DNA from 2 places in the Yersinia antarctica genome. Region 1 is predicted to be linked to the other one. Evidence: riboswitches for the same ligand, from Rfam matches in the RefSeq annotation. Region 1 holds a riboswitch; the other holds the start of a gene.

Region 1 (8,225 bases):
CGTGGATATTGAACAACGGCGACAGTTAGAGGAACGCTTGGTCTTACAACTGCGGATGATCTCCAAGGGCGCTTATTATTGGTATCGCCGCGAGCAGGAAAAACTCGCCGTATCTCGCACTTAATAAGGTAAGGAAAATGATGGAACAGTCTCGCCGTGAAATCGGCACCCTGCTGCTGGCGTTGATTACTGGCCTGGCAATAAATGGTTCATTTAACACGTTATTCAGCGCGTTTGTGCCTTTTTCAGTTTTTCCGCTGCTAACGTTAATATTAGCCGTATATTGTTTGCATCAGCGCTACCTCAATTTCGCCATGCCACATGGCTTGCCAGTACTGGCCTCCGCGTGTTTCCTGCTCGGGATTTTGCTGTATAGCGCGATTGTTCGGGTTGAGCATCCGGCAATTGGTTCTAATTTCGTTCCTTCTATTCTCTGTGTCGTGTTGGTGTTCTGGATCTTGTTTAAGCTAAAAGCACGTAAGTTGGTGCAATCAGAATCTGAGCCAGATAATTCGGATAACCAGCAGCCGCAATAACCTGAAAGCGATATGTTTTAAAACGAAAAAGGGCAACATCGCGTTGCCCTTTTACTTATCTATTGCCTGTCAGCCGCGCTTTTCCAGCAATACCCCACACTCCATATGATGGGTGTAGGGGAACTGATCGAACAGTGCTAATCGGCTGATTTTATGTGTCTGTTGTAACTGTTCCAGATTGGCGCACAGCGTTTCAGGGTTACAGGAGATATAAAGGATACGCGGATAACCTTGTACCAGCTTGACTGTCTCGCTATCCAGCCCGCTGCGCGGGGGATCGACAAAAATGGTCTCGCAGTTATAACTGCTCAGATCAATACCCTTCAAACGGTTAAACTCGCGTACACCTTGCATTGCCTGGGTAAACTCTTCAGCCGACATGCGGATAATTTGCACGTTATCGATATTATTTGCCGCGATATTGTATTGTGCTGCTGCCACTGAGGGTTTAGCGATTTCTGTTGCCAACACCCGTGCAAAATTGCGTGCTAGCGCCAACGAGAAATTACCATTACCGCAATACAACTCCAATAAATCACCGCTGGCGTTTTTAGTGGCATCAATCGCCCATTCCAGCATATGAATATTCACTGCTGCATTCGGTTGGGTGAAACTATTCTCCACCTGACGATAAATCATTTCACGCCCAGCAACCGGTAACACTTCATCGATATAGTCGTGATCTAGCATGATTTTAGTTTTCGATGCCCGGCCAATCAGTTGCAGATCAAAACCTTGTTCGCGTAGCTTTTCACGCAATTCCAGCGCCTTCTGCTGCCACTCTTCATCTAATTGACGGTGATACAGCAAAGAGGCGATCAATTTACCGCTTAGGGTAGATAAGTAATCAATCTGGAACAGTTTACGCCGCAAAATCGGTTCGGCCCTGATGGCCGTCATCAGCGCACTCATCAGACGATTGATCAACAAACTTGCCACCGGGAACTGTTCAACACGGATACGCTGTTTGGTCTGCTGGTCAAACATGATGTGGTACAAGTCATCTTCATCGTGCCAAACGCGAAACTCGGCTCTCATGCGGTAATGCTCTGCCGGAGAACGGAATATTTCCGCAGCAGGTGCCTGAAACGGCAACATCATCGTCTGAAGACGGGCAGATTTTTCCGCCAGTTGTTGGTCGTAACTGTCTGTTGGCAGGATGTCGGGAGTCATGTTTCTTCTCGTCTGGCCATTATAAAAGAGAGGTATTGCTGCGGATTGTAGGGAAAGTGGGAGTGATGTCCAGTTTTGTTGTGTTTATTCCCTATAACGAGGATGGAAGTCTAGACATCTATTTTACTTGATCGTAGCATTGCGGTCCGGCCTCATGCTGTTACTTAAACACCTACGAGTTAAAAGGGAATCCGGTGTAAATCCGGAGCTGACGCGCAGCGGTAAGGGGAAGTTACGGCGATAGGTTTCAACCAGACACTGTCCGCAAGGGCGGGAAGTCATCGCCAGCTCTATTTCACGGTATTAATTCATTTAAGTAATGAAGAAGACGTGACATCAGAGATCCCAAGCCCGAAGACCTGCCGGTATTACGTCGCAATATGCGTGGTCGTCGCGAACTATCGGCCATGGCACTGCGGCATCCGCCAATTGAGTTTGGATGCTTGTATTCATGACAATTAAAAAATATACGCTGATCACAGCCCTTTCTGTGACGGCATTTTCTGGATGGGCCCAGGACAGCACCACAACAGGTAATAAAGACGAAATGGTGGTTACCGCCAACCGTTTCAAACAGCCAGTTTCCACGGTATTGGCACCCACCGATGTAGTAACGCGTGATGATATCGACCGCTGGCAGGCAAAAAGCCTCAATGAAGTGATGCGCCGGCTACCTGGCGTGGATATTGCCCAAACCGGGGGGCTAGGCCAAGGCTCTTCTATGTATATCCGTGGTACCGAAGCCCGCCATGTATTAGTGCTGATCGATGGCATTCCTCTGGCGCGAACCGGTATCATCAATAGTGTCGACTTTAATCAAATACCTCTCTCTCTGGTGCAACGTGTTGAATATATTCGCGGGCCTCGCTCTGCCGTATATGGCTCTGGGGCGATTGGTGGTGTAATTAACGTGATTACACAGTCAGACCAGGAAGGTGGGCAGATTAATGCCGGGGTTGGTTCTAAAGGTTACCAGCAATATGACGGCAGCGTTCGCCAACGTTTTGGTGATACTTTAGCGACGATAGCGGGCGGCTATCAAACCACGAACGGTTTTAACATTAAACCCGACTCACCTAATCCAGTGGATAGCGATCGGGATGGTTTTCGTAATAAAAATTTTTGGGTAGGGCTAGAGCATCAGTTCAACCAAGATATATCCGGTTTCGTCAGAGGTTATGGTTACACCAACAATACTGATTACGATGTTGGCAGTATTTCTTCCCCTGCTTACAGTGGCGATGAGGAGCGATTATATAACCATACTTATGACGCAGGGCTACGTTATGCTGCGGGGGCTTTCTCCTCTCAATTAATCGGTAGCTATCAGAAATACAAAGATTATAACTACAGCAGCCAATATGGGCGTTATGGCGAGGCGACTACGCTGGACGATATGGATCAGCGTAACGTGCAATGGGGTAATACATACAGTTTTGAGAGTGCAACGCTGAGTGCTGGCGTTGACTGGCAGCAACAGCGTTTGACCTCATCGAGTACCACTATCTCTGATACATATAAGCGGGATAATACCGGTTTGTATCTTAGCGGGCAGCAGAAGATAGGTAGTGTGACGCTGGAAGCCTCGGGCCGTGAAGATAAAGATGAGCAGTTTGGCTGGCATGAGACCTGGCAAACCGCCGCAGGTTGGGAATTTATCCCCGATTATCGTGCGACATTATCCTATGGAACAGGATTTTTGGCCCCGTCACTGGGTCAGCAGTATGGTTCGCAGCGCTTTGATATCATATCAAACAGTGATTTGAAACCTGAGGAGTCCCGCCAATGGGAGGCAGGTCTGGAAGGATTGACTGGCCCACTTGATTGGCGTTTGTCTGCTTATCGCTACAAAATTGAAAACCTGATCGATTACTTCTCCGACCCAAATACATACAAAGGGCAGTATTACAATGTTGATTCGGCAACGATAAAAGGGGTTGAATGGACAGGTAGCGTCGATACCGGCATTTTCAATCACCAGATCACATTGCAATATATGGATCCGCGTAATGATAAGAATAATGAAGTTTTAGCCCGTCGTTCTAAACAGCAAGCCAAGTATCAATTAGATTGGACAATGTTCAATCTGGATATGGACGTTTCTTATCAGTACTACGGTAAACGCTATGACAATAGCACCTCAGCCTATAGCTCGACTCAACGTGAATTACCGAGTTATAGCACGGTAGATGTTTCAGCGAGTTATCCGGTTACTTCTCATCTTACAGTTCGTGGTAGAATTGCTAACCTGTTTGATAAAGATTACGAAACGGCTTATGGCTATAAAACCGCTGGACGAGAGTATTACCTCACCGGAAGCTATAACTTCTAAGGCTGATACTGCCCCTCGCCCGACAGCACTGATTTTTGACTCAGGTGTTGGCGGGCTATCTGTCTATCAAGAGATTCGGCAGTTGTTGCCGGATCTCCACTATATATATGCTTTCGACAATGTCGCTTTCCCTTATGGGGAGAAGTCCGGTGAGTTTATCGTTGAACGCGTTCTGGAAATTGTCACTGCGGTGCAGCAGCGCCATCCGCTGGCAATCGTCGTCATTGCCTGTAACACCGCCAGCACAGTAGTACTTCCTGCTTTACGTGAACGCTTTGCATTCCCTGTGGTTGGGGTTGTTCCTGCTATCAAACCGGCGGTGCGATTAACCCGCAATGGTGTTGTTGGCTTATTGGCTACCCGTGGCACGGTACATGCTTCTTATACACGAGACTTGATTGAGCGCTTTGCTACCGATTGCAAAATTGAATTGCTGGGTTCATCTGAGCTGGTGGAACTGGCAGAGTCCAAGTTGCATGGTGGTGCTGTACCTATCGAAACATTAAAGAAAATCCTCCACCCATGGTTGGCAATGCGTGAGCCGCCGGACACCATTGTATTGGGGTGCACTCATTTCCCTCTATTAGTAGAAGAGTTGGCGCAAGTGTTGCCTGAAGGTACTCGCATGGTCGATTCCGGTGCCGCAATTGCTCGTCGCACTGCCTGGCTCATCTCTTCTCAAGAAAATGTAGTTTCTTCTCAGGAAGATAATATTGCTTACTGCCTGGCGTTGAATGCAGATACTGACGTTTTATTACCCGTTTTGCAGGGTTATGGCTTCCCGGTGCTGCAAAAACTGCCAATTTAAAGGCGTTTTGACTAAAGATTCAGCGGTTGAAAAGTTTTTTCAAATTAGGGGTTGCAGGCTGGCAGGAACTCCCTATAATGCGCCTCCACTGACCGGGAACAACGAAACATACTTCGCCGGGTCAGGAAGCGAAAAGAATGATTTTGACTTCGAAAGAAACCAAAGAAACTCTTGACTCTTCAGCGGGAAAGCGTATTATCTGCCTCCCGCGTTACCGTAAGATTCGCCGAAAGGCAAACGGGTAACGAACGCTCTTTAACAATTTATCAGACAATCTGTGTGGGCACTCGCAAGACGATATCGAAGCCTGTTTCGGCAGGCAGAAGAAATATCAAAGTCTTGAAGAGTGACCAAAGCAGTACACATTTGAACTTCGGTTCGAATGCATATTTGCAGAAAGTAATCTTTGAGCATCGCTGCTTTTATTAGCAGCAAATCAAACAAATCTTAAATTGAAGAGTTTGATCATGGCTCAGATTGAACGCTGGCGGCAGGCCTAACACATGCAAGTCGAGCGGCAGCGGGAAGTAGTTTACTACTTTGCCGGCGAGCGGCGGACGGGTGAGTAATGTCTGGGAAACTGCCTGATGGAGGGGGATAACTACTGGAAACGGTAGCTAATACCGCATGACCTCGCAAGAGCAAAGTGGGGGACCTTAGGGCCTCACGCCATCGGATGTGCCCAGATGGGATTAGCTAGTAGGTGGGGTAATGGCTCACCTAGGCGACGATCCCTAGCTGGTCTGAGAGGATGACCAGCCACACTGGAACTGAGACACGGTCCAGACTCCTACGGGAGGCAGCAGTGGGGAATATTGCACAATGGGCGCAAGCCTGATGCAGCCATGCCGCGTGTGTGAAGAAGGCCTTCGGGTTGTAAAGCACTTTCAGCGAGGAGGAAGGCAATCGTGTTAATAGCACGGTTGATTGACGTTACTCGCAGAAGAAGCACCGGCTAACTCCGTGCCAGCAGCCGCGGTAATACGGAGGGTGCAAGCGTTAATCGGAATTACTGGGCGTAAAGCGCACGCAGGCGGTTTGTTAAGTCAGATGTGAAATCCCCGCGCTTAACGTGGGAACTGCATTTGAAACTGGCAAGCTAGAGTCTTGTAGAGGGGGGTAGAATTCCAGGTGTAGCGGTGAAATGCGTAGAGATCTGGAGGAATACCGGTGGCGAAGGCGGCCCCCTGGACAAAGACTGACGCTCAGGTGCGAAAGCGTGGGGAGCAAACAGGATTAGATACCCTGGTAGTCCACGCTGTAAACGATGTCGACTTGGAGGTTGTGCCCTTGAGGCGTGGCTTCCGGAGCTAACGCGTTAAGTCGACCGCCTGGGGAGTACGGCCGCAAGGTTAAAACTCAAATGAATTGACGGGGGCCCGCACAAGCGGTGGAGCATGTGGTTTAATTCGATGCAACGCGAAGAACCTTACCTACTCTTGACATCCACAGAACTTAGCAGAGATGCTTCGGTGCCTTCGGGAACTGTGAGACAGGTGCTGCATGGCTGTCGTCAGCTCGTGTTGTGAAATGTTGGGTTAAGTCCCGCAACGAGCGCAACCCTTATCCTTTGTTGCCAGCACGTAATGGTGGGAACTCAAGGGAGACTGCCGGTGATAAACCGGAGGAAGGTGGGGATGACGTCAAGTCATCATGGCCCTTACGAGTAGGGCTACACACGTGCTACAATGGCAGATACAAAGTGAAGCGAACTCGCGAGAGCAAGCGGACCACATAAAGTCTGTCGTAGTCCGGATTGGAGTCTGCAACTCGACTCCATGAAGTCGGAATCGCTAGTAATCGTAGATCAGAATGCTACGGTGAATACGTTCCCGGGCCTTGTACACACCGCCCGTCACACCATGGGAGTGGGTTGCAAAAGAAGTAGGTAGCTTAACCTTCGGGAGGGCGCTTACCACTTTGTGATTCATGACTGGGGTGAAGTCGTAACAAGGTAACCGTAGGGGAACCTGCGGTTGGATCACCTCCTTACCTAACGATACGCATTGCGCAGTGTCCACACAGATTGTCTGATAGAAAGTAACGAGCAAATAAGGCCGGACTGAGAGATTAGTCGGGCTTTAGTACCTTGTTGGGTCTGTAGCTCAGGTGGTTAGAGCGCACCCCTGATAAGGGTGAGGTCGGTGGTTCAAGTCCACTCAGACCCACCAACTCATCCTCATAGTGCGTTACAGACACACTCGTTTATACCCATAAACGTCCCGTGACTGCGCCTTGTCTGAGAATGAGTTATGCCGATAAGGTATTTTGCTTTTTATATGGGGCTATAGCTCAGCTGGGAGAGCGCCTGCCTTGCACGCAGGAGGTCAGCGGTTCGATCCCGCTTAGCTCCACCATATAAAAAAACTATTTCAAAACGTACTGCGGTCGTAAGGCACAGTGTGTTGTGAAATATTGCTCTTTAACAATCTGGAACAAGCTGAAAATTGAAACAATACAGCTGAAACTTATCTCTCCGTAGAATGACTGAGGTAAGGATTAACCTGTATTAGAGTCTCTCAAATAATCGCAATGCCAATGTGCATTCTGATGAAGAGAGTCGCGTGAGCTAAGTGAAGGCAAGGCGTACGGCACAGAGGAAGCGGAGTGAACTTCATGTTCATGAGCATTCCGAGTACCGCACAACGCTGTATTCACGACGCGCAACCGACTTGAACATAAGAAACACCTTTGGGTTGTGAGGTTAAGCGACTAAGCGTACACGGTGGATGCCTAGGCAGTCAGAGGCGATGAAGGGCGTGCTAATCTGCGAAAAGCGTCGGTAAGCTGATATGAAGCGTTACAACCGACGATACCCGAATGGGGAAACCCAGTGCAATTCGTTGCACTATTGCATGGTGAATACATAGCCATGCAAGGCGAACCGGGGGAACTGAAACATCTAAGTACCCCGAGGAAAAGAAATCAACCGAGATTCCCCCAGTAGCGGCGAGCGAACGGGGAAGAGCCCAGAGTCTGAATCAGTTTGTGTGTTAGTGGAAGCGTCTGGAAAGTCGCACGGTACAGGGTGATAGTCCCGTACACCAAAACACACTTGCTGTGAACTCGATGAGTAGGGCGGGACACGTGACATCCTGTCTGAATATGGGGGGACCATCCTCCAAGGCTAAATACTCCTGACTGACCGATAGTGAACCAGTACCGTGAGGGAAAGGCGAAAAGAACCCCGGCGAGGGGAGTGAAATAGAACCTGAAACCGTGTACGTACAAGCAGTGGGAGCCTACTTTGTTGGGTGACTGCGTACCTTTTGTATAATGGGTCAGCGACTTATATTTTGTAGCAAGGTTAACCGAATAGGGGAGCCGTAGGGAAACCGAGTCTTAACTGGGCGTCTAGTTGCAAGGTATAGACCCG
Region 2 (8,225 bases), 2.9 Mb from region 1:
CGAATCAAGGGTATTGACTGCTTTGTAAGCCATTGCCAGCGGGGCGCCGCCTAACATCAAAAAGAACAGCGGTGCAATCACGCCATCAACGCTGTTTTCGGCCACTGTCTCTACCACCGCACGGGTGATTTGTGGCTTCTCTAGTTGTGAGGTGTCACGCCCGACAATCCATGACAGCTTCTCGCGGCTTTGTGCCAGCGAACCGTGCTTCAGGGCATCAAATACCAGTAGCGCCGCATCACTCAGGCAACGTCCGGCTAAGAGGGTGTAAATCATCCACACTTGCGCCAACCAGCCGAGCCACGGATTGATGTGTGTCATCAGTGATAAGAACCCCCAACTCAGCAGCCATGTCACGCCGACCACCACCAACCACAGCGCTGCTCCCCCCCACTTCAGTGCCCGTTCGCTGTGACAAACCGCACGGATAGCACGTTGCATGACAGAGATCAGGTTGCCTATCCAGCGCACCGGGTGCGGCCAGTGCGGCGGGTCGCCGAGCCAGCTATCAAGCAAGAAAGCAACAAACCATGCGCTCAGGGTCATAGCACGCTCCGGGCAGCGGTCAGCCAGCCATCAAGCAAACCGGGGCGCTGGGCAAAATGGATATGCAGATAGCTGGCCTGAGTGCGCTGAAGTTGATAGCCACTGTGCCAGCGCTGAATAGCGACACCATCACGCCATTTGCTGCTATCAAATACCGGCGTCAATGGGCTAGTAAAATCGGAATAATGGAATTCATGACCACGCAGAATTTCACCTTGTGCAGCCAATAAGGTGTCACTGCGGGCCTGTGCCTGACAGTAACCAAAGCGAGTCAGCCGTTTCCCCATCCGGCTCTCACCGGCCAAAATGCCAACCATCGGGTGGCGCTGACCACTCTCATCCGTTAAGCCATCACCGAGATACATCAGGCCACCGCATTCGGCATACAGCGGGATCTGTTGGCGATGCGCTTGCTGTAACGCTGCATGCATCGCTGTATTTGCGGCTAAGCGGGCAACGTGAATTTCGGGATAACCTCCCCCGAGATAAATCATCTGGCAATCGGGTAACCGGCGGTCATGAAGTGGGCTGAAACGTTGGATGCGCACGCCTGCCTGCTCTAGCAGGTCAAGGTTATCGGGGTAATAGAAATTGAATGCTTCATCTTCGGCCAAGGCCAGTGTCAGGCCGTTAGCCAGTGTAGACAGAGGTAAGGAAGGCGGGGTGCCGGCAGGCTGTGCCGCACAATGCGTCAGTGCCAGTAATCGGTCGAGATCGATAAAGGCTTCAACCTGCTGTGCCAGCCGTTGCCAGCGGGGCGAGCTGTCGGGCTGATGGGTTCTACCCGCCACGCCCTCACGCTGCTCTTGCACCGGTATCAACCCTAAATGGCGTGATGGCAGCGCGATATCATCCATCACCGGCAAGCGCCCCAGCACGGGAATACCGCAGTAATGCTCGATGGCGTGGCGGATTAGCTGATAATGGTTTTCTGAATTAACACGGTTAACAATCACGCCTGCGATGGTGAGATTTGGGTCAAACTGGCAGAACCCCAGCACGGTAGCCGCAACCGAGGTGGATACCGCCTTGCCATCCACCAGTAAGATAACCGGGCAGCCCAGTTGTTTGGCCATCGCCGCACTACTGCAATAATCGGGATCAGTGCCGTAGCCGTCATACAAGCCCATCACACCTTCGATCACCGCCACATCAGCATGGCGCATGTGCTGGTTATATAACCCATTCAAGGTCGCAGCCGGTAGCATAAAAGCATCGAGGTTACGCGAGGTAACACCACTGACGGCGCTATGCCAGCCGGTATCCAGGTAATCTGGCCCGACCTTAAACGGCTGCACAGATAATCCGCGTGCCATCAGCGCCCGCAGAATACCCAACGTCACGGTTGTTTTACCGCATCCACTGCCGGTACCTGCGATAATAAATGCTTGTTTGCCAGACCGTTGCATAAAAAATCCCGCCATTTCGAGCGGGATATGCAGTGTCAAAAAGGTGCGTCTGCGCAACGTCACCGCAGCGCGCATCTAATGACAACCCACTTCCCACCGAAGGAGTTGAATATATTTTACCGATTTGGCTGGTCTTCTGGCTTAGCGTCATCCTCTCCCGCACCTTCCCAATCCGGTGGATCAGTGGTTTCAGCGGGTTCGTCGGCATCACAGCAGCGGGGGCTGCGGGGGATTGTCACCCCCTTCCCTGTCGTGTATTAAGTGCCAATGCGTACACGACATAACCATTTCAGTAACTTCCCCTCGTATTGATAGCTACAGTGTTGTTAGCAACTCTCACGCACCTGCATCACTGACCTTAGTCAGCTCCACGGGTTTGTTCGTTTGCTACCTTGCTGCAACGCCAACTACGTTGGGGTATGTATTTATCTAATACAGTAGATTATTTTATTTCTATTTCGTTATAGAATTTATCTCTTTATTTACACAGTTGTAACGTCAACTGATTTATTAAATCCGGTTGACGTTAATATACTCTTTTCCACAAATAAAAAATGGTTAATTTCATTTTTTGGGGATTATTTTTTGGTGTCAACACAGCAAATAATTGCCACCAAATCATTAAAAATAATTTAAAAACAATCAGTTAGAAAGACAATGGCATTTAAGAGCATAACAAAAAATTGTCATTATTTATTTAATATATTAATACCCATCACCGTTCTTAAATATATAAACGTGAGCATAGAGCATGACTAATTGTTATTAGATCAATAACTGTCATTCCATTTCACTGCGTTCAGAAGAAAGTGAACGAAATACCTGCGGTGTCACATTATAGGTCTGGCGGAACACCTTGCAAAAATAGTTGGTTTGGGAAAATCCAAGATTTTTGGCAATACTGGCAATGCTCCAATCACTGTGCTGCAACATCTCTCTGGCATTGGCCATGCGTTGTTGGTTGACCCAGGCATTGAAGCCGATCCCCTGATATTTTTTAAATAATTTACTGAAATAGTAAGGACTGAGATACACCTTGCCAGCCACTTCTTCCAACCGGAGCTCTTCTGACAAATGCGTGTCTATATAGCGTAGTGCTTTCTTCATTTTGCTGTCATGCGGGTGGACCGGCCGTATTCTGCCCGGCTCTTTACTCCCCATATTGTCATTGATTACAACAAAATTGAGGTGTTTTTTCAGGCAGTTCTCAACAATCAGCTTCAGCAAATCAGCCGAGGCTATTACTCGAGAAAAATCCATTATCGGTACATTATGGAACTCATCCATTAGCGCCGGATTCTGCTGCCAGTTATTATCGACATTCAGAATATCAATAAGGTAAACATCTGCATGCAGCCGGACCTGACCACATAACACAAAGCCCACCAGATGGCCGGCAATCACCAAAGGAATAGAAAAATCAGTTAATCCGGCATGGCAGCGGTAGATGCAGGGCTCATTGGATTTGGACGCTTCAAGGCCACCACAACGATCACTCATCCGACAGCGCAGATGGTTAACCGGATCTTGACGCATTAATTGACAAAATGGGGTGAAATTAAACAGGTCAGAGATTTCCTCACCGTGAATATTCACCACCACCACCGCCAATCCGGTGGCTTGGGCAAAATCCTGGGCGATTTTATTTATGAGCTCTGAGTTAAGAGAACTGGCAGAAATCATGATAAAACCTCTCAGTTAATTTATTGTTATTAAATTTTATTTTATTGTTATAAAGCATCCCTGTAATAAGTAATATGTTAGAACATTGTTATTTAGTCATTCCTATTCACCAGGTTAAAATCTATTTCCCTGAAAAGGTAAAGTAACAATTTACTCTACCAGAGTCATAAACGTCAGGGGACCATTAATGAGCCATTAACCAGAATGGATCACGAAATTTCCTCACCCAGTGTCAGATGAGGAAATCCACGTTGCTTTATAAATTAACTTTCTCATCCTCTAACTTACAGGTATTACAAGGTAGATTTTTGCCAATGAGGAAGCGATAAACTGCGGCCCCGAGGCAAGCACCAATAATCGGCGCCACAATCGGAATAATGAAATAAGGGATATCACGGCCGCCGGTCATTGAGATTTTTCCCCAACCAGCAAAGAAGGTAAATAATTTAGGACCAAAATCACGTGCTGGATTCATGGCAAAACCAGTTAATGGAGCGGTAGAAGCACCAATAACCGCCACCAGAATACCGATCAATAGTGGACCTAATGCACCGCGTGGCACACCGTTACCATCATCAGTTAGTGCCATAATCAGCCCCATAAGAATCGAGGTGATAATAATTTCAACAAATGCAGCCTGCCATACGCTGATTGCCGGTGATGGGAAGGTGCTGAAGATACTGGCTAATTGCAGACTTTCCATGCTGCCACGCACCATCTGGTGTGCGGCTTCAAAATCAGTAAATAAATTATGATAGAGCATATAGGCCAGTGCCGCGCCACCAAAAGCACCGGCAACTTGAGCAATGCTGTACGGGATGACTTTCCGTGCGGGGAAACAGGCAAATAGCCATAACGCGATAGTAATGGCCGGGTTGAGGTGAGCACCGGAAATTCCTGCCGTCAGGTAGACCGCCAGTGAAATACCCAGCCCCCACACGATACAGATTTCCCACAAACCAAAACTGGCACCTGCTACTTTCAATGCAGCTAAACAACTAATACCAAAAAACAAAAACAGCCCGGTACCGAGGAATTCCGCAATACACTGCGCTTTTAGTGAGTCGTTCATAGATTTACCCTGCTTGTGATTATTATGATCAATCTATCCAAAATAGATGAAGTAATGCACGGCCCATGACCCAGCCACTATAAAGAGAGCAAAAATGAAAGTGTTGTCGTGATGTGCCATTAATTAAACAAAAAATAGACCTTCAATAACAAATTATTGTCATTTGCGCAGAAAAGTTAGCGCCAACACCGTGTTAACAGGCACTTTTATGCTTTATTCAGCTATATGACTTTCTTGCCATTTATTCTTTCCGTTATTGTTATCAAGCTCGCACTTTTGTGGCTACTCCCCCCTCAGGTGTATCATTATATTTATGCGCGCGATCACGCGAACTATTAATCGGGCGGGTGCGCAATTAGCAGATTTAATACCTACTGTCACCTAATAAATTGTAATTCTGAATATGCAATAGCCAGTTATTACCACCCAATATCAACGAAATAACGTTTTAAAACATAATATTAAGTTATAGCCATGACAATAATTTGTTATTTCCTCACTAACCATTCCCGTCAGTAAATTCAATACAGCCATTCTTTTTCATTGCTTGTTTGTATATTCGTTCTCAGCACGAACCTGACAACTTTATTTTTAAACTTACCGAATTTATTTTTTTAAATTTACTGAATGGCACCAACACGACAGTTTTTATTTTAGAACCTGAAGCGCGTTTGAAACCGTAATAGCTGCATTTCCAACGCACAAACATCAGGTTCCTGACATCCCCGTCGAGGTATTTATGCAACAAGAAGCACTAGGAATGGTGGAAACCAAAGGGTTGACTGCAGCCATTGAGGCTGCGGACACCATGGTGAAATCGGCCAATGTGACATTAGTCGGCTATGAAAAAATTGGCTCTGGTCTGGTCACCGTCATCGTACGTGGTGATGTGGGCGCAGTTAAAGCAGCCACTGATGCCGGTGCAAGTGCGGCTGCGAAAGTGGGTGAAGTGAAATCGACCCATGTCATCCCACGTCCACACACCGATGTCGAGAAGTTCTTGCCAAAGGGAAATAGCTAATGAAAAGCAATGACCTGGTCGACCAAATCATGGCGCAGGTGATAGCAAAAGTCAGCGAACACGCTCCGGCGTCTTCTAAACAACCCTCCTATAAACAACGAGATACGGCTATGGCTGAGAAGACTTGCAGTTTAACGGAATTTGTTGGTACCGCGATCGGTGACACGGTCGGACTGGTGATCGCCAACGTCGACAGCGCCCTACTGGACGCAATGAAGCTGGAAAAACGCTATCGCTCCATCGGTATTTTGGGCGCACGTACCGGCGCTGGCCCGCACATCATGGCGGCCGATGAAGCTGTCAAAGCCACTAATACTGAAGTGGTCAGTATTGAGTTACCCCGCGATACCAAGGGCGGTGCCGGTCATGGCTCGCTGATCATCTTCGGTGGTGATGATGTTTCTGATGTGAAACGTGCCGTCGAAGTGGCGCTGAAAGAGCTGGATCGGACCTTCGGCGATGTTTACGCCAATGAAGCCGGTCACATTGAATTGCAGTACAGCGCACGTGCCAGCCACGCATTGGAAAAAGCATTTGGCGCGCCATTGGGCCGTTCTTGCGGAGTGATAGTCGGTGCACCGGCGTCGATTGGTGTTTTGATGGCGGATACCGCCGTGAAATCTGCCAACGTTGACGTGGTGGCTTACAGCTCCCCTGCACATGGCACCAGCTTCAGTAACGAAGTGATTCTGGTTATCTCCGGTGATTCTGGCGCAGTTCGTCAGGCAGTGATTTCTGCCCGTGAGATTGGCAAAACGGTATTAGCGACCTTGGGTTCTGAACCGAAAAACGACCGCCCTTCTTATATCTGACGCCACAGTGAGGCTGTTTCATGAAATCGAAAAGATTTGAAGCATTGGCGAAACGCCCGGTTAATCAGGACGGCTTTGTCAAAGAGTGGATCGAGGAAGGCTTTATTGCCATGGAAAGCCCGAATGATCCAAAACCTTCCATCAAGATTGTTAACGGTGTGGTGACCGAATTAGACGGTAAGCCACAAAGCAGTTTCGACCTGATAGACCACTTTATCGCCCGCTACGGTATCAATCTGGCGCATGCGGAAGAAGTGATGAAGATGGACTCCATCAAGTTGGCCAATATGCTGTGTGATCCTAACGTATCGCGCCGCACCATTGTGCCACTCACTACAGCGATGACCCCGGCCAAAATTGTCGAGGTGGTTTCTCATATGAACGTGGTGGAAATGATGATGTCGATGCAGAAAATGCGCGCACGTCGTACCCCATCACAACAGGCTCACGTCACTAACGTTAAAGATAACCCAGTGCAGATTGCCGCCGATGCCGCCGAAGGCGCATACCGTGGCTTCGATGAGCAGGAAACTACTGTGGCCGTGGCCCGTTATGCGCCATTCAATGCCATCGCGCTGTTAGTCGGTTCGCAAGTGGGTCGCCCTGGTGTGCTGACGCAATGTTCGCTGGAAGAAGCCACCGAGTTGAAGCTGGGGATGCTGGGCCATACCTGTTATGCCGAAACCATTTCGGTTTACGGTACTGAGCCGGTATTTACCGACGGTGATGACACGCCGTGGTCCAAAGGCTTCCTCGCCTCGTCCTATGCATCACGCGGTTTGAAAATGCGTTTTACCTCTGGTTCAGGCTCCGAGGTGCAAATGGGTTATGCCGAAGGCAAATCCATGCTGTATCTGGAAGCTCGCTGTATCTATATCACCAAAGCTGCCGGGGTTCAGGGGCTGCAAAATGGTTCAGTCAGTTGTGTCGGTGTGCCATCCGCTGTGCCATCGGGCATCCGGGCCATCCTGGCAGAAAACCTGATTTGCTCTGCACTGGATTTGGAATGCGCCTCCAGTAACGACCAGACCTTTACCCACTCCGATATGCGCCGTACCGCCCGTCTGCTGATGCAGTTCCTGCCGGGTACTGACTTTATCTCCTCTGGTTTTTCTGCGGTACCTAACTACGACAACATGTTCGCCGGTTCCAACGAAGATGCCGAAGACTTTGACGATTACAACGTATTGCAGCGCGACTTGAAAGTTGATGGTGGCTTGCGTCCGGTGCTGGAAGCTGACGTGGTGGCGATTCGTAATAAAGCTGCCCGTGCGCTGCAAGCAGTATTTGCCGGTATGGGCCTGCCACCCATTACTGACGAAGAAGTGATTGCGGCGACATATGCACACGGCTCGAAAGATATGCCGGAACGTAACATCGTTGAAGACATCAAGTTCGCTCAGGAAATCATCAGCAAAAACCGCACCGGTTTGGAAGTGGTAAAAGCATTGGCACAAGGTGGTTTCGAAGATGTAGCGCAAGACATGCTCAACATCCAGAAAGCCAAAATTGCCGGTGACTACCTGCATACCTCGGCGATCATTAAAGGTGACAACCAAGTGCTGTCAGCGGTGAATGACGTCAATGACTACGCGGGTCCAGCTACCGGTTACCGGCTGGAAGGTGCACGTTGGGAAGAGATCAAAAACATTCCAAACGCGCTTGATCCGAATGAGCTTGGT

The links. A riboswitch is a leader RNA that binds a small molecule or an ion and turns the genes downstream of it on or off. The one in region 1 is predicted to bind cobalamin.
Region 2: it holds a riboswitch for cobalamin, as region 1 does, so the genes downstream of both, ACWJJO_RS08360 (cobyrinic acid a,c-diamide synthase CobB) here and btuB (TonB-dependent vitamin B12 receptor BtuB) in region 1, are expected to answer to the same signal.

What each region holds. Positions count from the first base shown of each region.
Region 1 covers NZ_JBSJQF010000001.1:4,738,749-4,746,973, reverse strand. The annotation lists gene fabR (HTH-type transcriptional repressor FabR) at 1-124, shown strand, start outside; gene ACWJJO_RS21885 (YijD family membrane protein) at 138-536, shown strand; gene trmA (tRNA (uridine(54)-C5)-methyltransferase TrmA) at 606-1,709, opposite strand; cobalamin riboswitch at 1,840-2,090, shown strand; gene btuB (TonB-dependent vitamin B12 receptor BtuB) at 2,161-4,041, shown strand; gene murI (glutamate racemase) at 3,986-4,849, shown strand; rRNA gene ACWJJO_RS21865 (16S ribosomal RNA) at 5,299-6,841, shown strand; tRNA gene ACWJJO_RS21860 (tRNA-Ile) at 6,944-7,020, shown strand; tRNA gene ACWJJO_RS21855 (tRNA-Ala) at 7,131-7,206, shown strand; rRNA gene ACWJJO_RS21850 (23S ribosomal RNA) at 7,552-8,225, shown strand, end outside.
Region 2 covers NZ_JBSJQF010000001.1:1,798,957-1,807,181, reverse strand. The annotation lists gene cbiB (adenosylcobinamide-phosphate synthase CbiB) at 1-546, opposite strand, end outside; gene ACWJJO_RS08360 (cobyrinic acid a,c-diamide synthase CobB) at 543-1,955, opposite strand; cobalamin riboswitch at 2,065-2,259, opposite strand; gene pocR (transcriptional regulator PocR) at 2,736-3,638, opposite strand; gene pduF (propanediol diffusion facilitator PduF) at 3,895-4,710, opposite strand; gene pduA (propanediol utilization microcompartment protein PduA) at 5,450-5,731, shown strand; gene pduB (propanediol utilization microcompartment protein PduB) at 5,731-6,543, shown strand; gene pduC (propanediol dehydratase large subunit PduC) at 6,564-8,225, shown strand, end outside.